DNA from 3 places in the Mesorhizobium sp. M0833 genome. Region 2 is predicted to be linked to each of the others. Evidence: predicted binding sites of a transcription regulator. Region 2 holds the regulator's gene; each other region holds the start of a gene.
The links. Region 2 encodes LexA, which represses DNA repair genes until DNA is damaged. Its sites were predicted from a motif close to TGTTCNNNNTGTGTTCNG; they were not measured.
Positions count from the first base shown of each region.

Region 1 (3,937 bases), on a different contig from region 2:
CCGAAAAGATGGGTGCAGCCGGTGACGTCGAGATAGAGGCCGTCGGTCCCGTCGAGCGCCACCAGCGGGGTATAGCGGTCGCACCAGTCGGCGAGGCCTTCGAGCAGGCGCCGGTCGGCCTCCGGATCGGCCTCCACGATGTCGATCGAGGGATGCATGGCGCATGCGTCGGCTATGCCCATGCCGCGTTTCAGATTAAGCGCCTCAGCCCGTTCGTCTAGGGCGGCGATGCGCTGGGCGTTCCCTTGGCGATGGCTGATCACCAGCGGCAGGTGATCCGACGGCCGGGAACGCCAGGACCGCCCCAGACGCTGCCGCAGGATCCTCTCGGCGGCGAGATGCGGAAACCATAGGGACAGGATTCTTTGGCCGCTCTGGGGCCGATTCCTGAGACCTTCGTTGCTCGCCCCGTCTTTCTTCGAATATGCGTTCATCGGGGTTCCACTCCAGTGTGAATTGTCCGGGCAAGGCCGTGCGGCTCTTGCCGATGGCGACGGTGAAGGCGGGCCGGCCGATCGAGCCGGCGAGCGGCCCGGCGATTGTCTGGCGCGCTGCCGCCGGTGCCGCCGACAGGATGAGGCGGACGGGCGCTGCCGTCGGCTCGGGCTCGCCGGCCTGGCGCAGCAGGAACAGCGGCCGGCCGGCACTCTGCGCCCGGGCGTGCAGCCGCCGCGTCGCGGTGAGATCCAGCCGCTGCGGGCTGCCGCGGATTTCGAGGATGACAGCGGCCAGCGCCGTCATCCGGGCAGCCTCCTCGGCGACCCACAGCGCATCGAGCAGCCTTGGCGCCTCGGAAAACAGCAATTGCTCCGGCTCGATGCCGAAAAAGGCGTGAAGCCCCCTGGCGTAAGGGAAGCCGGCCTCGCGGAAAACCTCGGATGTGCCGATCCACAGCACCGGCAGTCGCGGGCCCTGGCTGAGGATCAGGCTGACGAGCGCGAGCACAAAGCCGGCGACGGCCCCGGCATCGCGCGTCGCGGCGCCATGAAACTCGCTCAGCGCCGACTTCGGCAGGCCACCGCTCAGCGCAGCGTCGAGGCGCTCGGCGCCGGTGGACAAAAACGCATCCTGCGAAGTCACGGCGAGGCCGCGCCGGACAATAGTTAGATTTCGAGGCAATGTCAGAGTCTGGGGGCTGACATCCGCATCAACGGGGGCTGCGCCGGCCGACGCCTCCAGACGCTCGGACAGCGTTCCCTCGATCTTCGCGATCTGGCGGCGCAGGGCAAAAACAGTCTCCCGCGCCACGGCGCTTGTCGCCATGACGGTCAGCTTCCACTCACAATTGTTCCTGTTATGTTCCTATAGATTCCAGAGGCCGGCCAAAGAGTCAAGCGGAGTCATGGGGAATTTATTCCTCTAGTAGGGGCGTGGCACGGTCACCCCAGCCCGGCCATTTGCCGAGTCCGGCCCGAAAGCCTATATGCCGGGATCAAAGGACAAAGCATGGCTCGCATCTACCAAACACGCATCTGGCACGACCAGCTTTCGCCAACGATGGAGGAAATCGAGCTCCTGGCGCTGGAGGCCTATGCCCATCTGCCGGAAGACTTTCGCAAGTTGACCGGCGAGATCGTCATTCAGATCGCCGAATTCCCGACCGACGAGATCATGGACGACCTTTCGCTGGAAACGCCCTTCGACCTGTTGGGGCTGTTCGAGGGGCGCGGCATCGCCGAGCGCTGGAATCCGCAGACCGGCGAGGGGCCGAACCGCATCACGCTCTATCGTCGCGCCATCCTCGACTACTGGGCCGAGAACGAGGAAACGCTGGGCGACATCGTCACCCATGTGCTGATCCACGAGATCGGCCACCATTTCGGCCTGTCGGACGACGATATGGAGAAGATCGAAGAGGCAGCGGAGTAGGATGTGCTGATATTCAGGTGATGCCGGCCTGCGAACGGCGGTTTCCTGCGCTTCCGGTGCTCACGTACCCAAAAGTACGCTCCGCTCCGGTTCTCGGAAACCACCATTCTCGGCGCGGCCTGACCTGAATCTCAACACACCCTGCTTCGGCGCTTTTGCAAAGCTTACAAATCGCTGAGCTTGGTGTCGGGGCCGTATTCCTGGCCCTCGATGTCCTTCACCACCGCCTGGCCACAGCGCATGGTTTTCGCTTCCTTGTCATAGGCATAGGTCGGTGAGCCGAACAGGTGCCAGCCCTTGTTCAGCGCCGCCGTCACCTTGTGGCAGAAACTGGCATCGTCCGGGCCGGACAGAAAGCGGTAGAGTTTCATTCTTCAATCCTGTTGTCAGTTACGATAATCATGCGCGAACAGCGGCGGCCTTCGCCAGCAGTTTTTCGGCCTGCGCCAGATGCAGCCGCTCGACCATTTTTCCGTTCAGCGCAATCACCGCCTTGCCGGCATTTTCGGCAAGCGCGAAGGCTTCCTTGATCGCGCGCGCCTCGGCCAATGCGTCAGGCGTCGGTGCAAAAGCGGTTCGCCGCCTCGATCTGGGCTGGATGGATCAGCGACTTGCCGTCAAAACCCATGGCGGCGGCTTCCGTGCACTCGCGCGCAAACCCGTCCATATCGCGAAAATCATTGAAGACGCCATCGAGCAGGTCGAGGCCGCCGGCACGCGCCGCGAGCACCATTTGCATCAGCCATGGCACGAGATAGCGCCGATCGGGCGTGGCGAGAATGCCGGTGTCCTTGACCAGGTCGTTCGTTCCGGCAACGAAACAAACCAGGCGCGAGGCAGGGTCGCGGCCGAGCTCGGCGATCGGCCCGATATTGAGCAGCGCCTTGGGCGTCTCGATCATCGCCCACAGCTTGACCTCGTCCGCGATAAAATTGTCGTCTAGCACGTCGCCGGCCTCGAGGATGTCGCGCGGCGTGTCGACCTTGGGCAGCAGGATGGCGTCGGGCGTGCATTTTGCCGCAGCCAGCAGATCGTCGGCGCCCCATTCGCTCGACAGCGCATTGATGCGCACCACCATCTCGCAGCCCCGGTTGGAACGGCCGGCGAAAATCGCCGCCAGTTTCTCGCGCGCGGAAAGTTTATCGGCCGGGGCGACGGCGTCCTCGAGATCGATGACGACGGCATCGCAGGTCAGCGACGGGATCTTGGCCAATGCTTTGTCGTTCGAGGTCGGGACGTAAAGCACCGAGCGGCGCGGGCGGTAGCTTTCGGTGATCATGTTCGATCTATGCCGCCTGCAGCCAGCCGAGGCAAGCCGTGCATAAAAACTGCACGTAATTTCGGAAAATCTCCTCGTCTCTGCCCCGCTTGCCACCCGGCAGAATGCGACAAGGGCGGCATGCAAGAGCAAACGAACTCCCGTTGGTCCGTGCCGTATCGGCTTCGCCGCGAAAGCTGGTGGCTCGTCGATCCGCCCCAGACTTTGGCAACCCTCCTCCCTTTCGTCCGCAAATCCCTGCCCACCGGCCGCATCAAAGCCGCCGAGAAAGCCCGATCATGACAGTATTCCTCTCGGCGGCGCCGAGCTATTGCAGCCGCTTCGGCGTTGCCGTCCTGCTCGTCGCGTTGGCCGATTTCTTCTTCTATGGCCAACCGGCGGGCATCACGCTTTTCCTGTTCGGCGTTGCGATTGCCGCGGCGAGCATGGCTCTCCATCCTCTCGGCGTCTTCAACGATGGCAAGTTCTTGTTCAAGCCGGTTGCGCTGCTTGTGGGGCTGCTGCCGCTTGTGGAAAATGTCAGCGCACTGTCCGTCTCCATTGCGCTGGCGGCGATGGCCGTCTTCGTGCTTTCGCTGGGAGGGCGATTGCGACACGGGCTTGCCCGCGTTGCCGGCCAGCTTTTGACCTTCCTGCTCGCAGCGCCTTTTCGGTTCATCGGCGATTTCTTCCGCTGGCGCACGGCGGCGCGGCGGCTTGGCAGGCGGCGCGTGCGCCTTGCGGCGATCGCCGTCTGGGTCATGCCGCTGAGCCTCGGCGCAGTGTTTCTCGCGCTGTTCGGCGCCGCCA
Region 1 is NZ_JAMYOQ010000007.1:148,315-152,251, forward strand. It holds gene NKH98_RS10705 (DUF6504 family protein) at 1-263, opposite strand, end outside; gene NKH98_RS10710 (ImuA family protein) at 205-1,263, opposite strand; gene NKH98_RS10715 (metallopeptidase family protein) at 1,447-1,869, shown strand; gene NKH98_RS10720 (DUF1737 domain-containing protein) at 2,034-2,240, opposite strand; partial or broken gene NKH98_RS10725 (HpcH/HpaI aldolase/citrate lyase family protein) at 2,269-3,145, opposite strand; gene NKH98_RS10730 (DUF4153 domain-containing protein) at 3,427-3,937, shown strand, end outside.
Region 1: NKH98_RS10710 (ImuA family protein) is a predicted target of LexA. The motif match lies at 1,287-1,304, and genes of this name have one in related genera.

Region 2 (3,937 bases):
GCATGCCGCTTGCCGCGCGGCTTTCTTCCGCGATCGAAGACGCGCGCGAATCCATCGCCGACCATATCCGCAGCCGCATCGGCGGCGCCGAGGGCGAGATTGCTGCTGCGCTGATCGTTGGCGTGCGCGCCGGCATTCCCGAGGAGATCAACGAAGCGATGCGGCGTACAGGCATCTACCACATCATCTCCATCTCGGGGCTGCATATGGCGTTGGTCGCCGGCACCATCATGGCGCTGCTGCGCGGCGCCTTTGCGTTGTTTCCCGACTTCTCATCGCGACGGCCGGTCAAGAAATATGCCGCAGCCGCCGCGCTTTTTTCGATTGCGGCGTACCTCGTCTTTTCCGGCGTTGTGGTGGCGGCCGAACGCAGCTTCATCATGCTGGCGGTGATGCTCATCGCCGTGCTGTTCGACCGGGCCGCGCTCACCATGCGCAATCTGGCGATCTCGGCCATCGCGGTCATCGTAGTGTCGCCGCACGAGGTGGTCGGTCCGAGCTTCCAGATGTCCTTCGCCGCGACGGCGGCCCTTGTCGGCGCCTATGCCGGCTGGTCCGATTACCGCACCGGCAGGGCCACCACGCCGCCGCCCCGGCGATCGCCGCTACGCTTGGCCACTCGAAAGGTCCTGCTGGGCATGGGCGGCCTGGCGATGACCTCGATCATTGCAGGGAGCGCCACGGCGCTTTTCGCCATATGGCATTTCCAGCGCGTAGCGCCGCTCAGCCTGTTCGCCAATCTGGCCATCATGCCTATCGTCTCACTGGTCGTCATGCCCTTCGCCGTGCTCAGCGCGCTGGCGATGCCGTTCGGCGCGGATGGGCCTTTCCTCTACGTGATGGGCAAGGGGCTGACGGCGATGATCGCCCTGTCCGGGTGGATCTCCGAGCGCTCGCCGATCGATGCGGTCGGACTGATTTCGCTGAGATCTGTCCTTTTGGTGACGATCGCCCTCGTCATTGCCAGCATGGCGACGACCTGGTTGCGGCTCGCGGCACTTCCTTTTGCGCTCGCCGGCTTGCTAACGACAACGCAGACGCGCGTACCCGACGTATTGATCTCGGAGGACGCACGGCTGGTCGCGCTGCCGATCGGCAGCGGTGAGCTCGCGGTCAACCGGGCACGCCCGAATGAGTTCACCATCGACAACTGGAAACGCGCGCTCACATCAGAGGCTATCGTCGCGCCGGAAACACCTGGAAAGAACGATCCGCAATTCGACATTGCCGATCCGGCCGACCTACCGCCGGGCATGCCGTTCATTTGCACGGACGGTCTCTGCCTCGCCAGGCATCCATCCGGCGCGATCATTGCGCAAGCCAAGGACCGCGATACCGCACGGCCAGCCTGCGCCTTCGCCAGCTTGATCGTCATCGACGACGCCACAGCCCATAATCCTTGCTACTACGACCGGCTGGTCCTCGTCGTCACCAAACGGCAACTGGCGCGCGCGGGAAGTGCGGCCGTCTATTTCGATCCACAAGCGGCAACACGCGCCGAAATCCGCTTCGCCGTCGAAAAATCATACCGGCCTTGGCACGTGCAGCGGAAATTTTCACGCCCGGCGCGCGGCCTGCCGCCATACCGCAGGGCCGACAATCCAAAAGCCGGCACCAAGGGCGCAACTCAGTAGCGGCGGATCAGCCCAACGAGCTTGCCCTGCACCTTGACCCTGTCTGGTCCGAAGATGCGCGTCTCGTAGGCCGGATTGGCGGCCTCCAGGGCGATCGAGGCGCCCTTGCGGCGGAACCGCTTCAGCGTCGCTTCCTCCTCGTCGACCAGGGCCACCACGATCTCACCGGGGCTCGCCGTATCGGCGTTGCGGATGATCACCGTGTCGCCGTCGAAAATGCCAGCCTCGATCATCGAATCGCCTTTGACCTCGAGCGCATAATGCTCGCCGCCCATGATCATATCCGGCGGCACCGAAATCGAATGCGTCTGGTGCTGGATAGCATCGATCGGCACACCAGCGGCGATGCGGCCCATTACCGGGATCGAAACGGCGGCGACGACATCGTCGTCATTGCCGGCTGCAGGGACGCGCGACGATGTCGGCTTGCCCTGCCGAGGGGCACCTTGCCCAAGACTGCCCTGGATGACACTCGGCGAGAACTTGCGTGCCGCATTGAGGCCGGGGGCGATCGAGTCAGGCAGGCGTAGTACCTCCAGCGCACGGGCCCGGTTGGGCAAACGGCGAATGAAGCCGCGCTCCTCCAGCGCCGTAATCAGTCGGTGGATTCCGGATTTGGAAGCCAGGTCGAGCGCTTCCTTCATCTCGTCGAAGGAAGGTGGGATACCGCTTTCCTTCAACCTTTCGTGGATGAACATAAGCAGTTCGTGTTGTTTGCGTGTCAGCATAGCGACCCCCAACAGAATCAGAAAACAAACCCAGAACAGACACTATCTGTTCCAGTTGTGTTCCGCAACTGTTTAAAGTTTAATGAATACGTTAAGGCTCGGGAAACAAACGACGTCCCCTACCGGCGTACCGTATTTTCGCCGCCGCGAGCCTCATCGCCTTGATTCTGCTTTCGTTTGCGCCCTTCTGGCGTCCCGGAAGGGCGCATTGGCATCGGCCGTCCGCCGGCAAAGGGCACGGAAGTGAACCCCTATCGAATGTGCGGTTTGGTCAATGCACCGTGAACGAAACGAACTCAAAGCGCCAACCTCGGGGTTAAGTCCCGGTTTCCACCGCCTAGTCAGGCTGCTTCTCGCCGGTGGAGCCTTGCTACGCGCTACCCGGTAATGGAAGAACAGTTGATGCGTGTCCGGCGTTGCGTTGGATTTTGGGGGAGCAGGCAAATCATGACGGGAATTCCCGATCTCGTGGCCGTAAAGGCGATGGATGCCGCGGATCCGCTGCGCGCGATACGTGACCGCTTTGTGCTGCCGCAAGGAGTGATCTATCTCGACGGCAATTCGCTAGGAGCTGCTTCACGTGCCGCTTTCGATGAACTGTACAAGGCCGCGACCGAAGAATGGTCGCATGATCTCATCCGCGCATGGAACACGGCCGGCTGGTTCAACATGCCGCTTGAACTTGGCGACCAGCTCGGGCGCCTGATCGGCGCCGCGGCCGGCCAGACGGTGGTCTGCGACACGACGTCGGTCAACATCTACAAGCTGTTGCACGCAGCCATGGCCATGCGACCGGAGCGGCAGGCCATCGTCGCCGAGGGCGATAGTTTTCCGACAGACCTCTACATGGCGGAGGGTGTGGTTTCGACGCGAAAAGATGCGCTGCTGCACCTCTCGGGGGTCGACGCGCCGACCATTGAGGAGCTGATCGACGAACGCACCGCCGTGGTGCTGGTCAACCACGTCAACTACAAATCGGGCGAACTGCGCGACATGCCGGCGCTGACGCGCAGGGCCCAGGAAGCCGGGGCGATGATCGTCTGGGATCTCTGCCACACCGCCGGCGCGATGCCAGTCGAACTCGACAAAGCCAACGCCGATTTTGCCGTTGGCTGCACCTATAAATATCTGAATGGCGGCCCGGGCGCGCCTGCCTTCATCTATGCGGCTGAGCGGCATCTTTCCGATATCCAGCAGCCGCTCACCGGCTGGTGGGGCCATGCACGGCCCTTCGCCTTCGAGCCAGGCTATGCGGCCGGCACCGGCATCCGCCGGTTTCTGTGCGGCACCCAGCCGATCCTTTCGATGCGCACGCTGAAGGGCGCGCTCGACATCTGGGACGATGTCGACATGACTGCGGTGCGCAAGAAGAGCATCGCACTGGCCGATCTGTTCATCGAGCTTGTCGAGGCAAAGTGCGGCGCTTACGGGCTAACGCTCGAAAGCACGCGCGATGGGGAAAAACGCGGCAGCCAGATTTCATTCATGCATGAGCATGGCTATCAGATCATGCGCGCGCTGATCGAACGTGGCGTGATCGGCGATTTTCGCGCGCCATCGACCATGCGCTTCGGC
Region 2 is NZ_JAMYOQ010000013.1:45,419-49,355, forward strand. It holds gene NKH98_RS16690 (ComEC/Rec2 family competence protein) at 1-1,634, shown strand, start outside; gene lexA (transcriptional repressor LexA) at 1,628-2,362, opposite strand; gene kynU (kynureninase) at 2,810-3,937, shown strand, end outside.

Region 3 (3,937 bases), on a different contig from region 2:
CCAAACGACATTGAACCAAAGGTCGGCAACCGCTTTGCCTTTAAAGCGCCGGATGCGCCGATCGAGTGCGAAATCCTCGACGCGGATCCCGGACGGCTGCTGCGCTATTCCTGGCGGGAGCGGCCGGCGCCCGACGATACGCAGGTGCCGCCCGACAGCCCGGTGGACAGCCCAATGAACGATAGCCCAGTGGACAGCATCGTCACCTTTACGCTCGACCGCACCGTTTCCGGCGGCACACATCTGCGCATCGTCCATGATGGTTTTGCTCGGGCAGCAGTGCCGGAGATCGCGATGGCAGGCGCCGGTTGCCGACTTTCGTTTGAAGCGCGTACTCCCAAGTACAAGCAGATCGCCGCAAACACCCCGCGCCTCTTTATGCGCGCGGCCTGAACGACGACAGTCAAAGGAGATAACGATGAGCGGCCTTGCCAATTTGGTGCCGATGGTGATCGAGCAATCGAGTCGCGGCGAACGTGCCTTCGATATATTTTCGCGGCTGCTGCGCGAGCGCATCGTCTTCATCAACGGGCCGATCGACGACGGCACCTCGGCGCTGGTCTGCGCCCAGCTTCTGTCGCTGGAATCCGACAATCCCGACAAGGAGGTCTCGCTCTACATCAACTCGCCGGGTGGCGTGGTGACCAGCGGTTTCGCCATCTACGATACGATGCAGTATATCAGCTGCCCGGTCTCCACCGTTTGTATGGGCTTCGCCGCCTCGATGGCCTCGTTTCTCCTGATGGCGGGCACGCCAGGGCGGCGTATCGCGCTACCCAACACCAGCATCGTGCTGCATCAGCCTCTCGGCGGTTTCCAGGGCCAAGCCTCCGATATCCAGCGCCATGCCGAGGGCATCCTTCGCACCAAGCGGCGCATGACCGATCTCTACGCCCACCATTGCGGCCGCACCTACGAAGAAGTGGAACGCACGCTCGACCGCGACTTTTTCATGACCGCCCAGGAGGCCAAGGATTGGGGACTCGTCGACCATGTTTTCGACACTCGCAAGCAGGCCGCATGAACGAGCCGGGCCGGCGGACGGAACCGAGGCGGTTGATCGCCCGCAATTTCAGCGCCATCGATCTGGTCTTGCCGCCATCACGGCACTATAGTGCGGCGATGACCGCCAGCCGTTCATCCAGCCTGTTATGCCTTGCTATCGCTACTGTGGCCGGCACCAACATGCTGGTGGACATGGCATTTGCCCAAGATAATTCGACGTCTTCGCAAAAGGGCGCCCTGCCCGGCGTGACCAGCGACTATCGCATCGCCGAGCCAGCGCCGCAGCCTGAGCCCGACGACGCGGTTCCAAGCAGCGGCAACGGCACGTTCAAGATCGGCGATACCGACGTTCGCATTTCCGGCAGCATAACCATCGATGTCGCTACCGGCGGGATCAGGCCCCCCAGCCGGTAAGTTCGCCTGGCATGCACCACAAATGTGCGCTTCAAACGAATAGCCCCGTCATTGCTTGTGCAATTGACGGGGCTTCTTGGATCTAAAATCCAAATTGCCGGGAGTGTACTGCCGGCTTTTTATTTCGGATGCTTCGCGGCGTTCAGCCGACGATCCGACTAGCAGTCTCTGATTGTTGTGGGGATCGGCAGGTCAACGTTGGCAGGTAGCGCAAAACGCCTGGCCTAGCCACTTATACCTGCCGCGGCTCCAGCGACACGTGGAGCCTCAAGGAACTGTCCGGTGGAGTCATGCCTCTGCTCTCCTTCTGTTCGTTGCGACTGTCGTCGTCGAAGCGCTCATCGCATAACCCGCGGCGTCTCGCAGGCTAGCCCCAGGCCGCGAGGCCATCGAAAGACGGCCGGCTTCGTTGACGTTTGGACTCTGCCCCCGTGACAGGTGGACGTCAACCTTGAATGGCCGATTACCGAAAAATGTGATCGCGAGACGCTTTGTGAACCCCGGGTGAACCCAGCCGCACGGGCAGCTTTTGTCAGGAGCGTGTTCGGCCTTTGTTCTTTCCGCTTGCCCGTTCGCGCGAAAGGCGGTTAAACGCTTTGGTCGAGAGTTGTGGCGTCTCTCGAAAAGGCGGCGAAATTACCTACATAGGGGATGGTCGGGAAAACCCGCCCATCCCACGAATTCCAGATTCTGAGGCGGCGACCGGCGATGGCCGACCATAAATATCTCTCCATTCGCGGGGCACGCGAACACAATCTGAAGAATGTCGATCTCGACCTGCCGCGTGACAGCCTGATCGTCATGACCGGCCTGTCGGGGTCAGGCAAGTCGTCGCTTGCCTTCGATACCATCTATGCCGAGGGCCAGCGCCGCTATGTCGAGAGCCTTTCGGCCTATGCACGACAATTCCTCGAAATGATGCAGAAGCCGGACGTCGACCAGATCGACGGCCTGTCGCCAGCCATCTCCATCGAGCAGAAGACCACCTCGAAGAATCCACGTTCGACTGTCGGCACCGTCACCGAGATCTACGATTATATGCGGCTTTTGTTCGCCCGCGTCGGTGTACCCTATTCGCCGGCCACCGGCCTGCCGATCGAGAGCCAGACGGTCTCGCAGATGGTCGACCGGGTGCTTGCAGTCGAGGAAGGCACCCGGCTGTTCATCCTGGCGCCGATGGTGCGCGGCCGCAAAGGCGAGTACCGCAAGGAACTGCTGGAGCTGCAGAAGAAGGGTTTTCAGCGCGTCAAGGTCGATGGCGTCTTCTACGAGATCGCCGACGTGCCGGCGCTGGACAAGAAGTACAAGCATGACATCGACGTTGTCGTCGACCGCATCGTCGTGCGCGGCGATCTGGCGACGCGGCTCGCCGATTCCATCGAGACCGCGCTGAAACTTGCAGACGGACTGGCGGTAGCGGAATTTGCCGACAGGCCGCTCGACGCCAGCCAGACCGGCGAGGATTCGGTCAACAAATCGAAGAACGAGACGCATGAACGCATGCTGTTCTCGGAAAAGTTCGCCTGCCCGGTATCCGGTTTCACCATTCCCGAGATCGAGCCCAGGCTATTCTCCTTCAACAATCCGTTCGGCGCCTGCCCGACCTGCGATGGGCTCGGCAGCCAACGCGCCATCGACGCCAGCCTGGTCGTGCCCGACGAGAATGTCTCGCTGCGCGCCGGCGCCGTCAGCCCTTGGGCGAAATCGACGTCGCCCTATTATGCGCAAACGCTGGAAGCGCTGGGCGTTGCCTACGGCTTCAAGCTCGGCGACAAGTTCAAGGATCTGAGCGAAGAGGCAAAGCAAGCCATCCTGCACGGCACCGGCGAGCGCGAAATCACCTTCCACTACGATGACGGCCTGCGCTCCTACAAGACGACCAAGACCTTCGAGGGCGTCATCCCCAACCTCGAGCGCCGCTGGAAGGAAACCGAATCCGCCTGGATGCGCGAGGAGATCGAGCGCTTCATGTCGGCCACGCCCTGCCCGGCCTGCCGCGGCTATCGGCTGAAGCCCGAGGCGCTCGCGGTCAAGATCGCCGGCAAGCACATTGGCGAGGTCACCGAGCTGTCGATCCGCAAGGCCGACCAGTGGTTCACCGATCTGCCCGCTTCGCTCAACGACAAGCAGAACGAGATTGCGGTGCGCGTGCTCAAGGAAATCCGCGAGCGGCTGCGCTTCCTCAACGATGTCGGGCTCGATTATCTGACGCTGTCGCGCAACTCCGGCACGCTGTCAGGCGGCGAGAGCCAGCGCATCCGTCTTGCCTCGCAGATCGGCTCCGGCCTGACCGGCGTACTTTACGTGCTGGACGAGCCGTCGATCGGTCTGCACCAGCGCGACAATGCCCGCCTGCTCGATACGCTGAAGCATCTGCGCGACATCGGCAACACAGTGATTGTCGTCGAGCATGACGAGGACGCCATCCTGCACGCCGACTATGTCGTCGATATCGGCCCGGCCGCCGGCATTCATGGCGGCCACATCATCGCTCAGGGCACGCCGCAGCAGATCATGG
Region 3 is NZ_JAMYOQ010000024.1:32,270-36,206, forward strand. It holds gene NKH98_RS23815 (SRPBCC family protein) at 1-393, shown strand, start outside; gene NKH98_RS23820 (ATP-dependent Clp protease proteolytic subunit) at 419-1,024, shown strand; gene NKH98_RS23825 (hypothetical protein) at 1,123-1,419, shown strand; gene uvrA (excinuclease ABC subunit UvrA) at 2,128-3,937, shown strand, end outside.
Region 3: uvrA (excinuclease ABC subunit UvrA) is a predicted target of LexA. The motif match lies at 1,961-1,978, and genes of this name have one in related genera.